DNA from 2 places in the Desulfolithobacter dissulfuricans genome. Region 1 is predicted to be linked to the other one. Evidence: riboswitches for the same ligand, from Rfam matches in the RefSeq annotation. Region 1 holds a riboswitch; the other holds the start of a gene.
What was found. Region 1 has a riboswitch for cobalamin ahead of GF1_RS12980 (sirohydrochlorin cobaltochelatase). Riboswitches for the same ligand answer to the same signal wherever they lie in the genome.
Positions count from the first base shown of each region.

Region 2: linked by a shared signal. The riboswitch ahead of thiC (phosphomethylpyrimidine synthase ThiC) and the one ahead of GF1_RS12980 (sirohydrochlorin cobaltochelatase) in region 1 are both predicted to bind cobalamin.

Region 1 is NZ_AP024233.1:2,900,267-2,908,196, reverse strand. It holds gene GF1_RS12995 (PAS domain S-box protein) at 1-1,394, shown strand, start outside; gene GF1_RS12990 (hypothetical protein) at 1,521-1,766, opposite strand; gene GF1_RS12985 (methyl-accepting chemotaxis protein) at 2,055-3,869, shown strand; cobalamin riboswitch at 3,943-4,166, shown strand; gene GF1_RS12980 (sirohydrochlorin cobaltochelatase) at 4,289-5,278, shown strand; gene GF1_RS12975 (FecCD family ABC transporter permease) at 5,279-6,307, shown strand; gene GF1_RS12970 (ABC transporter ATP-binding protein) at 6,307-7,101, shown strand; gene GF1_RS12965 (ABC transporter substrate-binding protein) at 7,098-7,930, shown strand, end outside.
Region 2 is NZ_AP024233.1:1,257,091-1,265,020, reverse strand. It holds gene GF1_RS05565 (methyl-accepting chemotaxis protein) at 1-1,676, shown strand, start outside; gene thiC (phosphomethylpyrimidine synthase ThiC) at 1,789-3,123, opposite strand; cobalamin riboswitch at 3,220-3,422, opposite strand; gene GF1_RS05555 (sigma-54-dependent transcriptional regulator) at 3,460-4,821, opposite strand; gene GF1_RS05550 (two-component system sensor histidine kinase NtrB) at 5,008-6,741, opposite strand; gene GF1_RS05545 (sterol desaturase family protein) at 6,778-7,599, opposite strand; partial or broken gene GF1_RS05540 (heavy metal translocating P-type ATPase) at 7,811-7,930, opposite strand, start outside.

The DNA.
Region 1 (7,930 bases):
AGGAGGCCCGGGGCTGGCCGCTGTCCGAGGTTTTAGCCATTGTCGACGAGCGGAGCGGCGATCCGCGTCCCGACCCGGCGACAGAGGTCCTGAAGAGCGGAAAAATGATCGAGCTGGGCAACCATGTGGTCCTGGTGGCCAGAGACGGGACCAGGCGTTCGATAGCCGACAGCGCGGCCCCGATCCATGACCCGGAGCATAATCTCGTCGGCGTGGTGGTGGTTTTTCGTGACGTGACCGAGAAGTACCGCATGGAGCAGGAACTGCTCAAGGTGAAGAAGCTCGAGTCGGTGGGCGTGTTGGCCGGCGGGATCGCCCACGACTTCAACAATATCCTTGCGGCGATCCTGGGCAATATCAGCCTGGCCAGGGCGCAGCTTGACACCGGAGATGGGGGAGCCAGCTCGGTGGGTGAGCTGCTGATCCAGGCGGAAAAGGCGGCCGAACAGGCCCGCAACCTGGCCACCCAGCTGCTGACCTTTTCCCGTGGCGGAGAGCCGGTGAAGCAGACAGCCCTGATTCCGGAGATCATCCGCGAGGCGGCCGGCTTCATCCTCCGGGGAAGCTCGGTTCAGTGCCAGTTCGACTTCGCTCCGGATCTGTGGCCGGCAGAGATCGATCCGGGCCAGATCAGCCAGGTGATCCAGAATATTATCCTCAATGCACGCCAGGTCATGAGCGAGGGCGGTCGCATCCAGGTCCGGGCGGAGAACTACGAGGCCTGTATTGCCAAGAAGAACGCGTCGCCTGAACGATGCGTGCAGATCGTCATCAGTGACAACGGGCCCGGTATGCCCCCTGAAGTGGTGGAAAAGATTTTTGATCCCTATTTTTCCCACCGGGAGGGGGGCAGCGGCCTGGGACTTGCCATCTGCCACTCCATCATTGACAAGCATGACGGCCGAATCAGCGTGGTCTCCATCCCCGGAAAAGGCACTACCTTCACCATCCTCCTGCCGGTGGGCGCCGGGCCCGTTCTGCGGCAGAGGATCGACGCGGAACGTCCCGGGCCCAGGAGGCAGGCCAGTATCCTGCTCATGGACGATGATCCCATGATCCGCGAACTGGTGGGCCAGATGCTCACCTTTCTCGGACACCGGGTCCAAGCGGTCAGTGATGGCCAGGAGGCCGTTGACCGCTTTGGAGATGCCCGGGAGAGTGGTATGCCCTATGATCTGGTGATACTTGATCTGACCATTCCGGGCGGAATGGGTGGAAAGGAGGCGGCGGCCAGGTTGCTGGAACTCGATCCTGAGGCCCGGATCATTGTTTCCAGCGGTTATTCCAACGATCCGGTGATGGCCGAGTACCGGCGATACGGCTTTCAGGCAGCTATTTCCAAGCCCTATAACCTGGAAGAGATGAAGCGCGTTCTCCACTCCTTTGGCTTTTAGGGCGCCGGTGCGCTTCGCTTCCCCTGCTCCGGTCCGCCCGGTTCACTGGCCATGAAGCGGACCAGGATCCCATTGGTCCTGGCGCCCGCAATGAGGGCAGCCCCGCCACCGGGCATGTTCCGTCACCTATCTGGCCAGGGCTGCCGGCCGGGAATGGTCACCGGGCCGGGTTTTCTCCGGCGGATGTGGGGTGGCGGAACGGTCCTTGAGATGGCGTACCCAGCATTGCCAGGGACGGATATCCTCGGTGCAGGCAAAGGGACAACCGGAAAAATCGGGTTCGCGGATGGGACAGAGCCCGCATTTGAGTGAACAGATAAGTTTTGCCGCTTTTTCAAGGGCCTTTTCGGTGAGATCATATGTATGGCTCATGGTGGTCCTCCTTTTGGCATATGCATACCATCGCCTCAGATAATACCGTCTCCCTGTTTGGTCTTGGTTAGAAAAAGATCAAGAAGCAGTCACAACCTGCTTCTGTTTTCCTCTCCTTTCTGTCCTGCGGTTCCATGCCCGGACGCAGATCCAATCCATTTCAAAAACAAATCCTAACAGAAAAATAATCTTTCCCGGCTACTGTCCCGTTTGAATGCAGGTTTGTTGCCGTGCAGGTACGACTGTGTGGCACAAGATCAAAGATTATACAGGAGTGATAAATTGAGGATGTTGCAATGGCTGAAAGGCAGGAAATGGATCACCGTCGGGACCAAGATTCTTTTCGGGGTAGCCCTGGTTTCCAACCTGTTCATAGGGGCGCTGCTCTATGTCAACTATCAGTCCAGCCGGACCGTACAGCAGACCGTTGACGACGTTCTGCAGATACGGGAACAGCTCAGTTCCAACCTCCGGTCCACCATCTTCCAGCTTCAGAAGGAGTTCATATCTCTACCGGAGTTCTTCAAGGTGGACCGGAGGGCGGAGATACTTTCGGCCGTGGACCGAGATTTCCAGGTGGCCAGCCGGGAAACACTCACCGGCCGCCAGGCCTACAGGCCGCTTTACTCCAGGACCGAGCGCCGCGATCTGGCCAGGAACCGGATGGTGGTCCAGGAAAGAGACGGCAAGGTGGTGCTTTCCTATGGGTTGCTGGACGAGGAAAATAACTTCACCCAGACTGTGGAGCGCTTGACCCTGCGGAGTCCGGATCCGGCCGGGGACGCGGCCAGGCTGCGGGAGCTGATCGGCCGGCTGGACGACCAGTCCGGCGAGGCGGAGGCCCTGCAGCAGAAGATCCGTGAGCTCGGGGTCAAGGTTGCCGATGAAAGCCTCAAGGCGGAAAAAACCCGTAACGAGATTCTTGATCATGTGGAAGAGATAAACGCGATGGAAAAGAAACTGGCTGCGGTCCGCGACCAGCAGCAGCGCTTTACCCTGGGGATGGGTTTGCTGGCCATCTTTGCCAACATGGTGGTGCTGTTCTTTCTCATCCGGATCATCGTCGAACGGCCACTGTACCGGCTGACACGCATCATCGACGAGATTCGGGCCGGGCGTTTTCCCGATATTCCCTGTCAGCAGCGGGGTGACCAGATCGGGGTCCTGTCCGGGGCGATCAAGAATTTCCGCGAGGCCCTGGCCGAGCTGCAGCTGGAAGACCGGCGCAAGGCAAAGGAAAAAAACATTATAGACGAACTGATAGACTCCATCGCCACTGTGGTGCACGGTCTGGAACAGCGGGCCCGGCAGCTGGTCGACATGTCGGAAACCCTGCAGGAACTGGCGGCCACCACGGGCAGCCAGTCGGAGAGCGCCACCGTCCGGGCCCGGGATACGGCAGAACATACGCAAAATGTCTCCCAGGCCACCGATCAGCTGCGCCGGACAGTGGAGGGCATCAACGCCCAGATCGTCAGTCAGAACGAGCTGGTGGCCGGCATAGTCCACGGGGTGACCGTCTCCCACGGCAACATCCGTCAGCTCAAGCGGGCCATCGCCGATATCGGCGGGATAATCGGTCTGGTACGGGAGATCACCGACCAGACCAAGCTGCTGGCCCTCAATGCCACCATCGAGGCGGCCCGGGCAGGCTCCGCCGGCAAGGGTTTTGCCGTGGTGGCCAGTGAGGTCAAGGATCTCTCCCTGGAAACCGAACGGGCAACCCAGGATGTGATGGAAAAGGTGAGCGCCATCGAGAAGGCCAGCCTGACCTTTGTCGCCAATCTCCAGGATATAGAGCAAAGGGTCCAGGATCTCAATCAGGTCACTGCCCACATCACCGGGGCGGTGGGTGAGCAGCAGGAAGTGGTAACCACCATCGCCGGGCTGAGTTCCCAGACATCGGAAAATACCAGGATGGTCTCGGCCAACATCGTCATGGTCAACGAGGCCGCGGTCCGGGCCCGGGAACTGTCACACCAGGTGCATGAGTATTCCGACGAGATAGCAGGGCAGTTGACCACCCTGCTCAGGGAAACGACCACCAAACTGCAGCAGCTCGGCCGGGGGGAAGAGGGCGAGCTCGCCGCCATGTCTTCGTGACAGCGCCGCTTCCTTCAGGCTGGGCAGCTGGCTCGTACCCTTTATCTTGACTTCGGGAGTGGGATTCTGTACCATATGATGACAGTTTTCAGGTGTCCGCAGATGCGGATGAAAAGGGAACCCGGTGTAATTCCGGGACGGGCCCGCCGCTGTAACCGGGGACAAATCCTGCAATAGTGTGTCGTAGACAGACGGTGTGTCGTAGACAGACGATGCCACTGGCCGCTTCAGGGCTGGGAAGGCGCGGGAGGAGGATGATCCGGAAGTCAGAAGACCTGCCTGAAAAATGACTCCGTGGCCGACGGCAAAGGCGCGGGGAGACATAGAGAGACTCTGGGATAAAGACGGGACATCCTGGATCAATGTAACAATTGGTCCGGGATTTTTTTATTTCCGGGCCGTAGAGAAGGAGGTTTCGTATGAAATGGAAATCGGTTTTTCTTGCGGCACTGACCCTGTTCTTTCTGTCGGTGGCAACCTGTTATTCCAGCGGAGCGTACAAGGTGGAACATAAAAACGCCATAGTCCTGGCCATGTTCGGAACCACGGTGGAGCCTGCCCTGCAGGGACTTTTGAACATCCGGGAAAAAGTCGTGGCCATGTATCCGGAAACCCCGGTCCGGGTTGCCTTCACCTCCAATATCATCCGCAAGAAATGGCAGCACCGGGCCCAGGATCCCGAATATATCAAGGCCCATCCCGAGATTCCCGCCGATATTCTCCATGTCAAGACCCCGCTGGCCACCATCGCCGATCTCCAGGACCAGGGATACGACACCATCGTCCTCCAGCCGACCCATATCGCCATGGGCGAGGAGTTTCTTGACCTGGCCACCTATGTGGACGGGCTGATGAGCATGGGCACGGTAAAGAAAGCCAAGTACAAGCCGTTCCACAAGATCGCCCTGGGACGTCCGGCGCTTGGCACCTACGGCACCGCCCATCCCTATGACGAGGACGTGATGACCGCGGCCCGGGCCCTGGCCGGCGATGCCGAGCTGGCCCGCAGGGAAAAGGCCGCCCTGGTCTACATGGGCCATGGTAACGAGTACTTTCCCTCGGGCGGTTCCTATCTGGAGCTGGCCGACCGCATGCGTCAGCTCTATCCCGACGTCCTGACCCTGATCGGCAACGTGGAGGGGTTCCCGGCCCTGGAAGACGTGCTCGATTCGCTCAGGCATGCCGGGGTGAAGAAGGTCGTGCTCAAGCCCTTCATGGTGGTGGCCGGTGACCATGCCATGAACGATATGGCTGGTGATGAAGAGGATTCCTGGAAGAGTGTGCTGGAGAAGAACAATATCCAGGTGATTGCGGTCAAGAAGGGGCTGGGCGAAAACGATAAGTTTGCTGACATCTTTGTCCAGCACCTGGTCGATGCCGCGAGTGATGCCGGCATCCATCTGAAGTAGATGCGTGCCTGGCGGGGATCCTCTCCACTGCTCCTGGTCGTCCTGGCCGGTCTGCTGGTCGCGGGCATGGTCCTGGCCGCCACCATGGGCTACATGAGGATCCCTGCCGCCGATGTTCTGCAGCTGATCCGCGACCGGATCCTGGGGCTGGACAGTTCCGTGGATCCGGTGTCTGCCGCCGTGGTCCTGGACGTCCGGCTGCCGCGTATCATCGAGTCGGTGCTGGTGGGCGGGATGCTGGCCGTGTGCGGCGGGGTCTTCCAGGCCATCCTGCTCAATCCGCTGGCCGATCCCTACACACTTGGCATCTCTTCCGGGGCCGCTTTTGGCGCCTCCCTGGTCATCGTCCTCCAGGTCTTCGGACTCTCACTGCCCCAGTTCATATCCGTACCTCTGTTCGCCTTTGGCGGGGGGGTGGCCACCCTGGCGGTGGTTCTGTCGCTCGCTGCGGGTGACCGGCGTCTCTCCTCCACCAGCCTGATCCTCTCCGGGGTCATTGTCGCGGCGATTCTGTCAGCGGCCATCGGGTTTCTCAAATTCCTGGCCGACGAACAGGTGGGGGTGATCATCTTCTGGCTCATGGGGAGCCTGTCCGGGGCCTCCTGGCAGGACATTCTGGTCCTGGTGCCGGTGGCCGTCATCGGCCTGCTGGTGGTGCTGCTCCATGGCCGGGACCTCAACGTTATGGCGATTGGCGAGCGGACCGCGGTGACCATGGGCGTGGATACGGTCCGCCTGCGGCGCACCCTCCTTGTCACCTGTACCCTGATGGCTTCGGTCTGCGTGGCCGTGGCCGGGATCATCGGTTTCGTCGGCCTGATCGTGCCCCACCTGCTCCGCTCGGTGATCGGCCCGGATAACCGCTGGCTCCTGGCCCTGTCCTTTTTCGGTGGCGGTCTGCTGCTGCTTTTTGCCGACACCCTGACCCGGGCCGTGCTGCCGGCCGAGGTGCCCATCGGTGTCCTCACCGCCCTGATCGGCGGACCGTTTTTCTGCGTGATATTCAAGAGAAAACTGAGGGCGGAATAATGACGGTTCTGGTGGCGGAGCAGGTTTCGTTTGCCTACGGTAACCAGCCGGTACTCGCCGGTATCGACCTGGCCTGCAAGGGCGGATGCTGCTACGGTATCCTGGGTCCCAACGGCAGCGGCAAGACCACCCTGCTCGATCTTTTCTGCGGCCTGCTGCATCCCCGGGAGGGACAGTTGACCTTCATGGGCCGGGAGCTGCGGAGGTGGCCGGTCCGGGACCTGGCCCGCCGGCTGGCCCTGGTACCGCAGGAATTCGTCATCCGCTTCGGGTTCACGGTCCGCGAGGTGGTGGCCATGGGCCGCCATCCGCACCTGCACCGGTTCGCCAGCCTCGATCCCGGCGATCACCGTCTGGTGGAACGGACCATGGAGGAGCTCGGGATCGCTCACCTGGCCGACCGGCCGGTCACCCGGTTATCCGGCGGGGAAAAACAACGGGTGGCCGTGGCCAGGGCCCTGGTCCAGGAACCCCGGGTGCTGCTGCTCGATGAGGCCACCTCCAACCTGGACATCTACCATACGCTGGCCATCCTGGACGTGATACGGTGCCGGATCCGCGACAGGGGCCTGACCGTGGTCGCGGCCCTGCACGACCTGAATCTGGCGGCCTGGTTCTGTGACGAGTTGGTCTTTCTGAAAGAGGGACGCGTGGTCCGCCGGGGACGGGTGGATCAGGTCCTGGTGCCGGAAATCATCGATGAGGTCTACGGGGTCTGCTCCCGGGTGCGGCAGGATGGGTTCACCGGCGGGCTCCAGGTCAGCTTTAAAAGAAGAAGCGAGGATATGGTATGAAACAGTGGCGCATGATGCTCTGCTTCCTGGCGCTGTTCCTTCTCCTGGCAGTAGGCGGGACGGTTCGGGCCGCCACCCTGCGCGACAGTGACAACCGGGTGATTGTCTTTGACCACCCTTTTTCCCGGATTATCTCCCTCTATCCCGCCCATACCCGGAACCTCCTGGACATGGGCCTTGAACCGGAGAAGATCGTCGCCGTGGGCCGCAGTGACCGCCAGCTTGATCGACCCCGGGTCAGTTTCCGGGACGATCCCGAACGGCTGCTGGCCCTGGAACCAGACCTGGTCCTGATCCGGCCCATGATCAGCCGCGCCTATCCCCAGCTTGTCAAGCGCCTCGAGCAGAGCGGGGTCACGGTGGTCTCCCTGCAGCCCGCCTCCATGGACCGGCTGTTCTGGTACTGGGAGACCCTGGGCCGGCTGACCGGAAAGGAGGATGGGGTTCGGGCCATGATCGGTCGTTTCGGCCGCGAACTGGCGACCATCCGGCGCCAGGTGGATTTGATCCCGGCTGGGCAGCGCAAAAAGGTCTACTTCGAGGCCATCCACAGGCGGATGAAGACCTTTGCCCCCCGCTCCATGGCCATTTTTGTTCTTGAATCCGCCGGCGGGATCAATGTGGCCGCCGACGCGCTTCAGGTGCGCAACACCAATATTGCCGCCTATGGCAAGGAACGGATCCTGGCCCGGGCTTCGGAGATCGATGTCTTTCTGGCCCAGAAGGGACGGATGAACCCGGTGACCGTGGAGATGATCCGCAGCGAACCCGGCTTTCAGGTGATCAAGGCGGTTCGCAACGACCAGATCTACCTGGTGGACGAAAAACT
Region 2 (7,930 bases), 1.6 Mb from region 1:
CGGACCGAATCCGGAACAAACTGCTGACTGCGCTGGAACTCCTGGAGGACATAGTCAGTTCCGGAACTTTTGAGGAGTCGACCCAGAAAGAGATCTTCAACGACCTGGCCGGGTACAAGGAGGCCCTGATCCGGTTCATGGATGGTGACACTGCTGCCTATGACGCGGTGGTCGAATATGCGGTGCGTATCGAACGGGCCCTGAACTCCATCTATGTCCAGGGAGCCAGATCCCTGGTACTCAACATCAGCCTGCATGAAAAACAGTACCTGCTTCGGCGAGACCCCCAGGATCTCCAGGCGACCCTGGATGCCCTGGAGATGCTGTCCGAGGCCTTTGATAACGGCCTGGTCGATGAACAGTACCTGGAGCGTATTGTGGACAAAACCGACACGTACCGCGATGCCCTGCTGGCGCTGTACGAAAACGACCAGAAGATCACCAGAATCAACGACGCCATGCGGGAAAAGGCCCATCGGGTGGAGGAAGATGTCAGGAAAATCGTTGCCATCTCCCATGCGAAACAGCTTGAAAAACGGGAGATGATCCAGCAAAGCAACCACCGGCTGCAAGTCTCGGTGCTGGGGATCGCCACGTTAGTGACCATGGGCAGCATGCTGTTCATATTCCTTACTGTTCGCTCAATTGTCGCCACCATCCGCGAGGCGGTCACCTTTGCCGGGCGTGTGGGCGAAGGTGACTTCACCACCACTCTTGCCAGCAAAGGCCGGGACGAAATCGGTCAACTGATCGATTCGCTCAACCAGATGGTGGAAAAACTCAACACGGTCTTCAAAAAAGTGGGAAACAGCACCGGAGTTCTGCAGGCTTCGGCGGCCGAACTCTCTGAATCATCCGGTGCCATGTCCCGGGGAGCCGATCAATCATCGGAAAAGGCGAACAATGTAGCAGCAGCGACCGAAGAAATGAGCTCCAACATGAATTCCGTGGCCGCAGCATGCGAAGAAGCGGCCACCAATGTCAACATTGTCGCCGCAGCCGTGGGAGAGCTCTCGACCACGGTCCAGAGGATTGCCACGAACACCTCGGAGGCTCGGGATGTGGCCCTGGAGGCCGTGACCCTTGCTTCAAGCTCGTCTGAGAAGGTCGACGCCCTGGGGCAGGCAGCCGGGGAAATCAGTAAGGTCACCGAGGTAATCACCGAGATCTCCGAGCAGACCAACCTGCTGGCCCTCAATGCCACCATCGAGGCGGCCCGGGCCGGAGAGGCCGGCAAGGGCTTTGCGGTGGTTGCCAATGAGATCAAGGAACTGGCCAATCAGACAGCCGACGCCACCAGGGAAATCAAGACCAAAATTGAAGCCATTCAGGGCTCCACCAACCTGACGGTGAGCGAGATCAAGCGGATCACCGAGGTCATCGCCAGGGTGAACGAAATCGTGGCCACCATTGCCACCGCAGTGGATGAACAGACTGCCAGCACCACGGAGATAGCGGAGAATGTTCAGCAGGCGGCCCAGGGAATCTCCGAGGTCAATGAAAATGTTGCCCAGAGCTCGGCGGTGTCCGGTGACATTGCCCGGGAGATCGCCGAAGTCAGCCAGGTGGCCGGAGAGATCACCTCGCTCAGCACCGGCGTAAGCCAGAATGCCGAGGAGCTGGCCAGGATGGCCGATGAACTCAAGAAACTGCTGGTCCTGTTCCGCACCCGCTGACAGGGCTGCCCCCCTGGCTCTTGCTGACACAAGCCTGTCCGGCCTGAATGCCCTGGCTGGACAGGCTTTCTCTTTTCAGCCTCTTTTTTCGTCCCGCCAGGTCGGCTGGCGCCTACTTTTTCCCGGAACAACCGCTACAGCCCCGCTTATCACCGCGTATATCGCGGGCAAAGAGGGAGATTCCCCGCTCCATGGCGCAGAAATCGCCGCACATGGTGCAGGTGCGCTGGTTTTCCGGGGTGCGGTCCCTGCGAATCCTGCGGGCCTCCTCAGGAAACATCAGCAGTTCCATCTGCTTTTCCCACCGGGTATCGCGCCGGGCAATGGCCACCTGTTTCTCTCGTTCCCGCATGGATGGATCACGAGCGATGTCGCCGATCCTGGCCGCCAGCCGGGTGGCCCTGATACCTTCGCGCACGTCCTGTTCGTTGGGCAGGGCAAGATGTTCCGCCGGGGTGATGTAGCAGATCAAATCCGCCCCGTAACGAGCTGAATTAGCCGCGCCGATGGCGGCGGTAATATGGTCATAGCCGGCCCCGGAATCGGCTGGCAGCGGCCCCAGCACATAATAGGGAGCGTTGCCGCTCATCCTCTTTTCCAGCATGATATTGCCCTCGATTTCATCGAGCGGCACATGGCCCGGGCCTTCCACCATCATCTGGCATCCCATCTCCCGACCTATCTCGGCCAGTTCGCAGTTGGTGATCATCTCCGCCATCTGGGCCCGGTCGTGACTGTCATGGATGGCCCCGGCCCGGATACCGTTACCCAGCGACAGGACGGCGTCATATTTCTTCATCAGCTCGCAGACCCGGTCAAACTGCTCATAGAGGGGATTTTCCCGGTCATGGTATTCCATCCAGGACACCATGAAGGTACCACCTTTGGAGACCAGGCCGCCATAGCGATAGCCCTGGCGTCGCAGCCGCTCGATGGAATAGCGGTTGATCCCGCAGTGAATGGCCATGAACGAGATTCCATCCTCCAGCTGCCGCTCAATGAGCTCGAAAAGATACTCGGGATCGAGCTTGTTGGGGTTATGGTACTTGCGGCTGGCCTCGGAAAAGGCCTGGTACAACGGCACATTGCCCACCGGCAGGTTGACGGTGGCCAGCACCTCGCGCCGCACCAGATCCAGGTCACCACCGGTGGAAAGTTCCATCAGAGTATCGGCCTGTTCTTCTTCGGCGATCCGCGCCTTTCTTTTTTCCAGCTCGATATCCTTGATGTCCGACGACGTGCCGATGGAGGCATTGACTTTGGTCCGCAGCCCGGTGCCAATACCGACCACCTTCTGATTCGGCCGATTATGGTTGACCGGAATAACGATTTCTCCCAGGGCGACAAGCTCCCTGATCAGCTCGGCATCCTTGCCCTCATCCCGGGCTACCTGCTCCATCTGTGCTGTGATGACACCCTCGCGGGCCAGTTCCAATTGGGTTTTCATGTTCTTTTTCTTTCCTCCTGAGGCTGTCCCGGCCGGCAAAAAAAAATCCGCGCCACAGCACTCGCCATGACGCGGATCTACAGGACAGCAGTATCCGTTATTCGGTTCAATCTGGCAGGTCTTCTGACTTACGGATCAAGCCCCTGCCTGCGCCTTCCCATCCACCAGAGGTGAACAGTGGCATCATGCAGGCAGAGTCCCCGTTTACAGCGCCGGCCCTGAGCGTTACGGATTCACACCGTATTCCCTATTCTCCGTCGACAACCACCGCCGACGGCACCAGACTGATCTATAGCACCCACATATGCCAGAAATAAGAAAAAAGGACAAGACTATTTAGTGTTCGTCCAGACCGTACTCCTTGATCTTGTTGAGCAGGGTCTGCCGGGCAATTCCGAGAATTCGAGCTGTTTTCGATCGGTTACCCCCTGTCTGGGCCAGTATGGTTCGAATTGCCTCACGCTCCATGTCACGCAGGGTAAAACCCTGCCTGCCGCTCTTCTCCAGATGCGGCTCCATGTCAACCGGCAGCAGGTGAGGCGGCAGTTCCCGGGGAGTTATCTGTTCTCCAAGACAGAGGATCACTGCGCGTTCCACAGTGTTTTCCAGCTCCCTGATATTGCCAGGCCAGTCGTATCGTCCAAGGAGCATCAAGGCCTGCGGGTGAAATCCCCTGATGTCTTTCCGGTTTTTTGCCGCATATTTCTTCAGGAAATAATCAGCCAGGGCCGGAACGTCCTCTGGCCGCTCTCTGAGAGGTGGTAACTCGATGGGTACCACGGAGAGACGAAAAAAGAGATCCTGGCGGAAACTGCCCTCTTCCACCATCTGCTGAAGATTCTTGTGGGTTGCCGCGACAAGACGGACATCCACGTTTACAGACTGGCTGGAGCCGAGGCGTTCAAACTCTCCTTCCTGAATAACCCTGAGTATCTTGGCCTGGGTCTGCAACGACATATCGCCGATTTCATCAAGAAACAACGTGCCGCGGTGGGCCTGTTCAAAGCGGCCCTTACGCTGCCGCTCCGCACCGGTAAAGGCACCCCGTTCATGGCCGAACAACTCACTTTCCAGCAGATTTTCATGCAGCGCCGCGCAGTTGACCTTGATAAAGGGACCGTCTTTACGCAGACTGTTGTGATGCAGGGCCCCGGCAATCAACTCCTTACCGGTTCCCGATTCTCCGGTGATGAGTACTGTTGCATCGCTGGGAGCCACCAACGAGAGGGTCTCAAACACCCTCTGCATACCACTGCTGCGGCCGATAATATTGCCAAAGTCAAACTTTTCTCCAAGCCGTTCCCTGAGCTGTGCGTTCTCTTCTCTAAGCGCCTCGATATTGAGCGCTTTTTCCACTGCCAGATTCAGCGCCTCGATATCAACAGGCTTGGTCACATAATCGACTGCGCCCTGTTTCATAGCCGCCACAGCACTTTCCACCGAAGAAAATGCCGTGATAACAATAACCGGCTCCATGCGTCCCTTTTCCCTGAGCAGTGCCAGGGTTTCCAGGCCATCCATTCGCTGCATTTTCAGGTCCAGCAGAATCAGATCCACCTCCTGGTCCATCAGTAGAGGCAGGACCTGATCCCCATCGTCGACTTCAAGTAAGCGATAGCCGGCTCCCATGAGATTTACCTTGAGCATGGTACGATGAGCCGCGTCATCATCAACAAGCAGAATCGTTTTTTCCTGCATATCACCTGTTTCCAGTTTGTGATTACCACTGAAATTCAGCCACCGATGGATGAAGGTGTCGACCTCACTTGTTGCACGGGTGTCTGTGGCCTGGATGGCCACAGTCAAGCCCCCAGGGACGGGTTTATGGCGTCCCGTGAAACAAGGGAGGTCGACACCGGTTTCAATGCCAAAGATTGATGGTAATCAGATTCCAGTTTGATTTTTCTGGGTTACGGGGAGCACCACCGTGATTTTCGTCCCCTTGCCCGGTGCTGATACCACTTCAAAATGCCCATGATGCTGTTCAACGATCTGGTGACTGACAGCCAGGCCCAGTCCGGTCCCTGCCCGCCGGGTCGTGAAAAACGGATCAAACATTTTCTCCTGTTCTTCCCGGGTCATACCCTTGCCCGAATCGGAAACCGTTATTTGGACCGTATCTTTTTCTTCGATGCAGGCCAGGCTGATACGACCACCACCGGGGGTGGCATGCAGTGCATTTTTCAGCAGATTAAGAACAACCTGTAGAAGGAGATCGCCATCGGCAACAATGGTCCTGGTACACTGGATATCCATGAAAAAATCAATATGCCCGGCGCGGAAATCATGCTCGAGCAACCTGGCTGTCTTTTCGAGCAGCCGGCCGGGATACACTTTTCCGAACTCGGGATCTCTTGGCCTGGAAAACTGCAGCAGAGCAGAAATTGCCGCGTTCAGACGATCCACCTCTCCCACCATCAACTGGGCATATTCCCGGGAATTTTCATCCACAGCCTGATTGCCAAAATACTGGGCAAACCCTCGTAATGTCCCCAGGGGATTTCTGATTTCATGGGCAATCCCGGCCGCCATTCGTCCCAGTGCCGCGAGACGGCGGGAACGCTCCAGTTGCTTCTCCATGGCCCGCAGTTCCCGGATATCGCGGATGATCACCACGGTACCAAGTCGATTCCCCTCCTGGTCCTTCAGGGGGGAAGCGCTGAGCCGGACAGGAATGGACCGGTTATCTGTCCGCTGCATCTCATACTCCAGGGCAGCCACTCCCTGTTCCGTACAGATCTGCTCGCCGGGCCAGTTGGCAAACACCCTGTCCACCGACATACCAAGCAGTTTCCCGGCAGGAGAACCGGCCAACCGCGCTGCCCGTGCGTTCACCGATACGATCCGCTGGCCGCAGTCCAGGGTCATCAAACCGTCCGGCATGGATTCAATAACACTCCTGGTATAGAGACGCATGGTATCAAGGGTCGCCCGGGCGACACGGGCGCCCTGATACAGAAACAGAAAGTAGAAACCAGCACTGCCGAGCAGCAGCAGCAGGCCGCCCATGAACAGGGTGTGGCGGAGATCCTGCTGCTGGGCCTGGATAAATTCATCGGTATACAGGCCAATATAAATCACCTTGCGTTTGTCGAGATTTTCTCCGAACTGGGCCTGCATCCACTGTTGCCTGCGGCGAAACATCATGGATGCCATGGGACTGTCACGCCTGCCCATATCGACCATGTGAAACTCGGTAGCAACCTCAAATACGGGATTGTGATTTTCATCCTGGGCAATGATAGTGGTGACCGGCCCACCGGCTGCCAGCACCTCCGCACTTGCCGGGTGCCTGTCCCGGGGAGGCAGCCTGCCTGCAGTAGCCAGCACCACCCCGTCTTCGGTGATGACGTGAATGTAGGCAATACGATCTGTTTTGGCCGTCTCGGTGACCAGCGTCTCCAGCGGCGATGAAGAACTCATCATGTGATGCATCATGGAGGTCCTTGCTCCGGCCTGGAAACTGCGTATCAGGACCAGTCCCTCATCAAGGAGAAAACTCTTCATGACTTCCTGTTCCCGTGCCAGATTACGCACCGTGGAGATGGCAAGGAGTGTACCAAGCATCAATGCGGCAATAACTATGGCCAGGGCAGACCAGGATAGTTTAAAGGACACTCGGGTGGACGGTATCTGCATGGAGTAGTGTAAAGGTTACTTAAGGTTGGGCTCTTTTCCCTGCCGATTCAGAGTATAGGAGCCAGGATTGCCGGAAAAGGGCAGAAGCAGCAGTTGAACAAAGCCGAGACGGGCCGGGTCGCGGTATTGGCTGAGACCAATAGTCATACCAGTATGTCCGGCAGACGGCTGGGACCGATAGGTGCCAAAGATCCTGTCCCACCAGGGAAAAGAAAAACCGAAATTACTGTTCGTTTCCCGGATGATCACGGAATGGTGGACCCGATGCATATCAGGCGTGACGAGAAGCAGACGCAGCACTCTGTCAAGCTGCTGCGGCAGGGCCACATTGCCGTGATTGAACATCGCGGTCCCGTTGAGCAGGATTTCAAAGAGGAGCACCGCGGCCGGCGGCGGACCGAGGGCAGCCACTGCGCCCATTTTGATTCCAATGGAAAGCACGATTTCCACGGGATGGAACCGCAGGCCTGTGCTCGTGTCAATGTCGAGATCCGCGTGGTGCACCATATGCAGTCTCCAGAACAGCGGAACCGCATGGAACATGAGATGCTGCAGATAAATGACCAGGTCAAGCAGCAGCACGGCCAGGAAAAAAACCAGCCCCGGTGGCAGGGTTATCTGATTAAAAAGCCCCCACTGGGCAGTCCGGGCTGCAATGGCGACATGCATGACAGTCACCGGAACGAGCACCAGAACAAGCAGCGTATCGACACCAATCACAGACAGGTTGATCAGCCAGCGCCGGCCCTTCGAAACTGAAGAGCGCCGTCTGGGAGCAACACTCTCCCACAGTACCATGAAAACAAGCACTGACAGGGCAATACCGAGTCGAATCATATTCTCCAGGAGCATGGCAGTCACGGCTGGTGTGGGAGTGCAGATACCCCGAACACATTCTATTTCAGGGCTGTTACTGGTTGCATTGTACCGAAAATTCCTGTCTTCTATACAAAAAAAACGAGATAACGGTTTTTTGTCTGCATTCGCACTCTGCAGCAACGGATCGCACTGCGCGAGGCTGCAAAAAAATCGTCACCTCGTTTTGGTACTATGTTATCCGTACGGATCTTAGACGCAGTGCATTGAGCACCACGGAAACAGAGCTGAAACTCATGGCCGCCGCTGCAATAACCGGTGAAAGGAGTATACCGAAAACAGGATACAAAAC